2 linked regions of the Niabella beijingensis genome follow. The protein of the gene in region 1 interacts with the protein of each later gene in a pairwise test. Links are inferred from orthologs where the notes say so. Each region holds a gene or a part of one and is shown on either strand. Other genes may lie near its edges. The genes, in order: ligA and leuS.

Region 1 (3,268 bases):
ACAATCTTACCAAGGCAAGCAATATCGGGATCACCTATTCCTCTTCACTGAGTAATAACGTCCAGCCGGGATATATCAACGGGCAGCTGTCAACCTCACGCAACAATACGCTCACCAATAACATTACCGTTCAGTACAACCTGATCGATCGCTTCAACATCAGCGTCAGCGAGATCCTTTCTACCAACCGGAATGCCCAATCGAACAGCCAGCTCCCGGTTTCATCCATCCGTAACTACACCACCAATGGCAATATCAATTACTTCATTACAAAATCCATTACCCTGAACACTTCGGTGAATTATCAGACCAATAAGGCGGCCAACCGCGATGCGGCTACTGCTACCATCTGGAATGCCAATGCCATCTACCGCTTTATGCAGCAGAAAGCAGAATTGAAATTGACGGCGTTCGATCTGCTGCGTCAGAACAAGAACATCACCAATTTCCTGGACCGCAACTCTGTGGGCACCACTATCACCAACGGCCTGCAGCAGTATTTTATGATCAGTTTCTCCTATTATCCCCGGAAATTCGGAGGCGGCAACCGGCGTCCTTCTCCGCCGGCAGGGATCATTATCATGAAATAAAAAGTTTTATACCGGCGCATTTTTCGGAGTAACAACCATTCCGTTTCGTTGTTTTTGAATACTTTTAAATCCGAAATTGCATCTATGTATACGAAAAAAGAGATCCTGGAACAGCAGGAACAGACGCGGGCATTTTTAAAAGAGGGCCGTAACCTGCCGGCAACCCCTGAAGAGCTGGAAACCCTGCGGAATGTGTTGCGTTTTCATGAACACCGGTACTATGTTCAGGACGATCCCCTGCTGGCGGACACGGAATACGACCACCTCTTCAAAATGCTGGAAGCGGTTGAAAAGGACCAGCCGGACTGGGTGACCAAGGACTCTCCCACCCAGCGTGTCGGTAAAAGCCTGAACGGAAATTTTGTGACGGTTCAGCACCTGGTACCCATGCTCTCGCTCGACAACTCCTATAACAGTGACGATCTCAAAGACTTCGACCGGAAAGTACTGCAACTATCCAAAAAAACCAGGATCACCTATTGTGTAGAACCCAAATTTGACGGAGGAAGTATTTCCCTGATCTATGAAAATGATCTGCTGACCAGGGGTGCCACCAGGGGAAACGGAGTGGAGGGGGACGACATCACCACCAATATCCGGCAGATCCGAAGTGTGCCGCTATCCGCCGCATTCAGCAGGTATGGCATTCAGCAGATTGAGATAAGAGGTGAGGTACTGATCAATAAAAATAATTTTAAAAAATACAACGACGAACTTACCGAAAAAGGACTGCCCCCCCTGGCAAACCCACGTAACGCGGCCTCCGGCACGCTCCGGATCAAGGACCCGGCAGAAGTGCGGCGGCGGAACCTGGAAGCCTTTGTATATCATATCAGCGACTATACCCTGCTGCCCGGTCATGAACTTCCCGAAGCACTGCAAACCCATGAAGGATCGCTGAAACTGTTATGGGAGCTGGGTTTCAGAAGTCCTGTAAAAGAGCTGAAGACCTTCAACCACATAGAAGATGTTATTGATTACTGTGCCCGGTTTGAGGAAGGCAGGGACACGCTGCCCTATGAGATCGACGGCATGGTAATAAAAGTGAACGATATTGAAGCACAGGAACAGCTGGGTATGACCTCCCATCATCCCCGCTGGGCCATTGCCTTTAAATTCAAGGCCCGCCAGGCCACCAGCAAGCTGCTGGAGGTAAAATTCCAGGTAGGTCGTACGGGATCCATTACACCCGTTGCCAAAATTGAGCCGGTGTTTATCGGCGGTGTTACCGTCAGCTCTATTTCATTGTTCAATGAGGAGGTGATCCGGGAAAAGAATCTGAAAATAGGAGATACCGTTTTAGTGGAACGGGCCGGTGATGTGATCCCCTATATAGTAAAATCGCTGGATGAGTTAAGAAACGGTGATGAAAAGGAAATCACTTTTCCAAAAGAATGCCCCGTTTGCGGCAGCCCGTTGTTTAAAGAAGCAGAAGAAGCGGTCTGGCGCTGCATCAATATCGAGTGCCCCGCACAGGTAGTGGAACGGATGATCCATTTTGTAAGTAAGGATGCCCTTGATATCCGTGGTTTTGGAGAAGCCAACGTCCGCAAGTTCTATGAACTGGGCTGGCTGAAGGATATTCCCGGCATCTACAAACTGGATTATGAAAAACTGGGCACACTGGAAGGATTTGGTAAAAAGTCGATCGACAACCTGCAGCAGGCAATTGAAAAAAGCAGGGAGCAACCCCTGCACCGGATCATTTTCGGGCTGGGCATCCGTTTCGTTGGTGAAACAACTGCAAAAGTGCTGGCCGGCAATGTAAATCACCTGCTCGACTTAAAGGACTTTTCGCAGGAAGCACTGCAGAACCTGGAAGACATCGGCCCCAAGGTAGCCGGCAGTATCGTGCATTTCTTCAGTAATGCTTCCAATATAGAAATGATAAAAGAGCTGGAAACACTTGGTGTACAGCTGACCAATACCCACAAACAGCTGGCTACGGCGGGTGCGCTCGCGGGTCAGACCTTTCTGTTCACCGGTACCCTGCCCACCTTGAAACGCAACGAGGCCGAAGCCATGGCCGAAGCCCAGGGCGGAAAGATCGTAAGTGGTGTAAGCGCCAAGCTAAATTACCTTGTGGTAGGCGAAGACGCCGGAAGTAAACTGGAGAAAGCCAAGAAGATCAATACAGTAAAGATCATTACGGAAGCGGAGTTTTTGAAGATGGTGGAGTAAGCCACAGGAAACGGGCGCCACTAAGACACTATCGCACTAAGAAGCACTAAGATTCTGGGCGCTGTACAGCTCCTTCGTGAGTCTTTGTGGCTTTGTGCCTTGGTGGCAATAGCTTATTTAAGGAATCGCTTAACTTTGCAGCCATGATCCAAAAATCTACGCTCAAGTTCCTGGCAACCCTGAAAAATAATAACAACAAGCCCTGGTTTGATGCCAACCGGAAAGCCTATGAAGCCGCACGGGCGGACTATGCCGGTTTTATCGAAGCGCTTATCGCAGCCTTTGGAAAAAGCGAGCCGTCCATAACGCACCTGACCGCAAAGGACTGCCTGTTCCGGATCAACCGGGATGTACGTTTTTCCAAGGACAAAAGTCCTTACAAATCCAACTTCGGCGCCTATATCAATCCCGAGGGTAAGAAGTCGCTCAAAGCCGGCTACTACCTTCACCTGGAGCCGGGCGGCAGCTTTATTGGTGGCGGGCTCTGGCAGCCGATG
Region 2 (3,702 bases), 150 kb from region 1 along the record:
TATTGCTGTTTGATGTAGCCATTGTCTGTCGATTTTTGGACTGCAATATAAGTAATTATGAGAAATGGCCCGGTGGGAACAACCAAATGGGGGTACATTTATTCATTTTTTACCAAATACGATCTACAGGTGACCGGTTATACTGCCCGGGCATCGAAGGGCTTCCGCAGACCCTGCCCGCTCAGCGCCGGTTGCACCCAGACCGGTAGCGGATGCCCTGGTGATTGCTTTTATTTGCGGCCACCTGAATCCGGCCACATCATTGTTTTCCTGTAGTCCGCCTTTATCTGCGGATCCGTGGCTTCATTTGCCTTCAAAATACCGCCCGGACCTGCTTTTTTGAGCATACATTGCTTAAATTTGCCCCCCAAGCCAGGTTTCCTGATTTTTTGTTGAAAATGAAGCACAAAAATCCTTTTCAAACGCTAAGGAAGGGACCGGATCAATACAGCATTATGGAGTATAATTTTAACGGAATAGAGAAAAAATGGCAGCGCTACTGGGCTGAGAACAGCACCTACACGGTTTCCAATAAAAGTGATAAACCCAAATATTATGTACTGGATATGTTCCCTTATCCCAGCGGGGCAGGGTTACATGTGGGACACCCCCTGGGCTATATTGCCAGCGATATTTATGCACGGTACAAACGGTTGAAAGGATTTAATGTGCTGCACCCTATGGGATATGACGCCTTTGGCCTTCCGGCCGAACAATATGCCATTGAAAACGGCATTCATCCGGCTGTCTCAACCGAAAAAAATATTACTACTTTCAGAAACCAACTGGATAATATCGGTTTTTGCTTCGACTGGAGCCGGGAGGTGCGCACCAGCGACCCGGGGTATTATAAATGGACCCAATGGATCTTCCTGCAATTGTTTGAAAGCTGGTTCAACCGTAAAACACAGAAAGCAGAAGGCATCCGGCAGCTTGTTGAACTTTTTCAGCAGGAAGGAAACAGGAATCACCCGGTTCCCAACGAAAAATTTCAAATCCCGGGTCTCGGTTCTCAACGGTTCACCGCAGAAGAATGGAATGCGTTTGATGAAACCACCCAACAGGCCTTATTGATGGAATACCGCCTGGCCTACTGCGGTTACGGGGAAGTGAACTGGTGTGAAGCCCTGGGCACCGTTCTGGCAAATGATGAAGTGGTGAATGGTGTAAGTGAACGCGGAGGCTATCCTGTAATAAAAAAGAAACTGCGCCAGTGGTACCTGCGCATTACGGAATATGCGGATCGCCTGCTGGAAGGCCTACAGCAGGTCGACTTCAGCGAAGCAATGAAAGAAATGCAAAGCAACTGGATCGGGAAGTCCAGCGGCGCAGAAATTGATTTTGACATCAAATCCCAGATCTCAGATCTCAAATCTCAAATAAGAGTATACACCACCCGCCCGGATACCATATTTGGTGTGGATTTTATGGTGATCGCGCCGGAGCTGGACCTGGTGGACCAGATAAAAACACCCGGACAGGCCGCGGCGGTAGACGAATACATTGCTTATGTAAAAAGCAGGAGTGAACGGGAACGGATGGCGGAAAAAAAGATCACGGGCGTATTTACAGGCGCTTATGCCATCAATCCCTTCGATGGCCGCGAGATCCCCATCTGGATCAGCGAGTACGTACTGGCCGGCTATGGCACCGGAGCCATCATGGCTGTCCCCTGCGGCGATGAGCGTGATTTTAAGTTCGCCGGGCATTTCAATATCCCTGTCACCAACATCATCGGTGCGCATTTTAATGGCGAAGAAGCAAATCCTACCAAAGATGCCATACTGGAAAACTCCGGTTTTTTGAATGGCGTTCCCATGCGGGAAGCCATGGAAACGGTGATCAAAGCGATCCAAGAAAAAGGGATCGGTACCCGCAAAGTAAATTATAAAATGCGCGATGCTGCTTTCAGTCGCCAGCGTTACTGGGGTGAGCCCTTTCCGATCCAATGGAAAAAAGGTACCGCTTACCCGCTGGACGCAGCTGCATTACCGCTGGAACTGCCACAGGTGGACAGCTACAAACCCGGGCCGGAAGGAGAGGGCCCCCTGGCCAATATCCCCGAATGGGTGGCCCGTGAGCTGGAGACCAATACCATGCCCGGTTATGCCGGATCCAGCTGGTACTTCCTCCGTTACATGGATCCCAAAAACGATCAGGAATTCGCCGGCAGGCAGGCCACCGATTACTGGAACCAGGTAGACCTTTATATCGGCGGTACCGAACATGCTGTGGGGCACCTGCTGTACAGCCGTATGTGGACAAAAGCCCTGTATGATCTCGGGTACATCGGTTTTGACGAACCATTTAAACGCCTGGTGAACCAGGGTATGATCCAGGGAAGCAGCCGCTTTGTATACCGGATCAATGGTACCAATGAGTTTGTCTCGCACGGACTGATTGCCGCTGATGAGACCTATAACGGCCAGGTACTGGATAAGATCCATGTAGACGTGAATTTTGTGGATGGGGTGGAGCTGGATCTTGAGGCTTTTAAGAAATGGAAAAATAATGAGTTTGCAGCCGCAACATTTATCCTGGAAAATGGGAAATACCTCTGCGGCACCGAGACCGAAAAAATGTCCAAAACCAAGTTCAATACCGTGAACCCGGATGACCTGGTGGTAAAATACGGGGCCGATACCTTCCGTATGTACGAAATGTTCCTGGGGCCGGTGGAAATGAGCAAACCCTGGGATACCAAAGGCATTGAAGGGGTGCACCGTTTTCTTAAAAAATTATGGCGGCTTTTCTATAAAGAGCAGGCCGACGGCAGCTTTGCCGCTGTTTGGACAGATGAAGCACCCACCGCCGCCGAACTGAAAGCATTGCACAAAAGCATAAAGAAAATAGAGGACGACAATGAACGTTTTAGTTTTAATACCGGTGTAAGCGCCTTTATGATCCTCGTGAACGAGCTGACAGACCTGAAATGCCATAAAAAACAGGTACTGGAACCCATGCTGATCATGCTTTCCTCTTATGCGCCGCATGTTGCAGAAGAGCTGTGGCAGGCACTGGGCAACCGTTCCAGCATCCTGGACGCCGCCTTTCCCGTATTTGAAGAAAAATACATCCGGGAATCCGATAAGGAATATCCCATTTCCATCAACGGGAAAATGCGTACTACCATGATCCTTTCACTGGAGGCCTCACAGCAGGAAGTGGAACAGCTGGTGCTGGGAAACGAAACCGTACAAAAATGGGTGGAGGGTAAGACACCCAAAAAGATCATCTATGTAAAAAACAAGATGGTGAATATTGTAATCTGATAACAGCCGCGCAAAGACGGATCATTAAAAGCCGAATAAAAGACCCTGCCTTTTATTCGGCTTTTCTGTCTGGTTTCAATCACTGACCGCCAATCAGCTTCAGTTTTTTATATTCCTCGGTGAAGGACTTCCCCTCAACCTTATACGAAAGATGCAGGAGGCTGTCGCCGGCAAGCCGGTATTGTACCAGCTTTTGCGTACCATTCTGTTCGCCGAAAGAAGAGCGGATCGTCTTTTCCACATACCTTCCGGATGGACGCAGTTCATAGGTCCCCTCCAGCGAGATTCCAAAGCCCTCATCCCCGAGACCAATGTTTATTGTGGTGCCATCCGCATTAAACTGCTTCAGCAGTCCTGTAGATGCCCCCTCCATCTGAAGCTCCCAGATGCCCAGTAACGGGTTTTGAGGTTGCGGTGCCAGCGCCATTAA

What was found.
Region 2: the proteins of ligA (region 1) and leuS interact in binary tests that used the Escherichia coli proteins (3 or more experiments, as listed by UniProt). The link is inferred for Niabella beijingensis from one-to-one orthologs.

Annotation. Positions count from the first base shown.
Region 1 is NZ_JAIQDI010000001.1:3,004,202-3,007,469, reverse strand. What follows is about bases 282-3,222. They hold ligA (NAD-dependent DNA ligase LigA), read left to right. Parts: upstream 282-674; coding sequence 675-2,771; downstream 2,772-3,222. Other genes in these bases: K7B07_RS12580 (DUF2461 domain-containing protein), read left to right, coding at 2,915-3,222; K7B07_RS12590 (outer membrane beta-barrel protein), read left to right, coding at 282-590. Also shown: more of K7B07_RS12590, read left to right, coding at 1-281; more of K7B07_RS12580, read left to right, coding at 3,223-3,268. UniProt on the Escherichia coli protein: DNA ligase that catalyzes the formation of phosphodiester linkages between 5'-phosphoryl and 3'-hydroxyl groups in double-stranded DNA using NAD as a coenzyme and as the energy source for the reaction.
Region 2 is NZ_JAIQDI010000001.1:2,849,412-2,853,113, reverse strand. What follows is about bases 98-3,472. They hold leuS (leucine--tRNA ligase), read left to right. Parts: upstream 98-398; coding sequence 399-3,272; downstream 3,273-3,472. Other genes in these bases: K7B07_RS11885 (DUF4488 domain-containing protein), read right to left, coding at 3,352-3,472. Outside these bases: K7B07_RS11895 (DUF3098 domain-containing protein), read right to left, coding at 1-22; more of K7B07_RS11885, read right to left, coding at 3,473-3,702.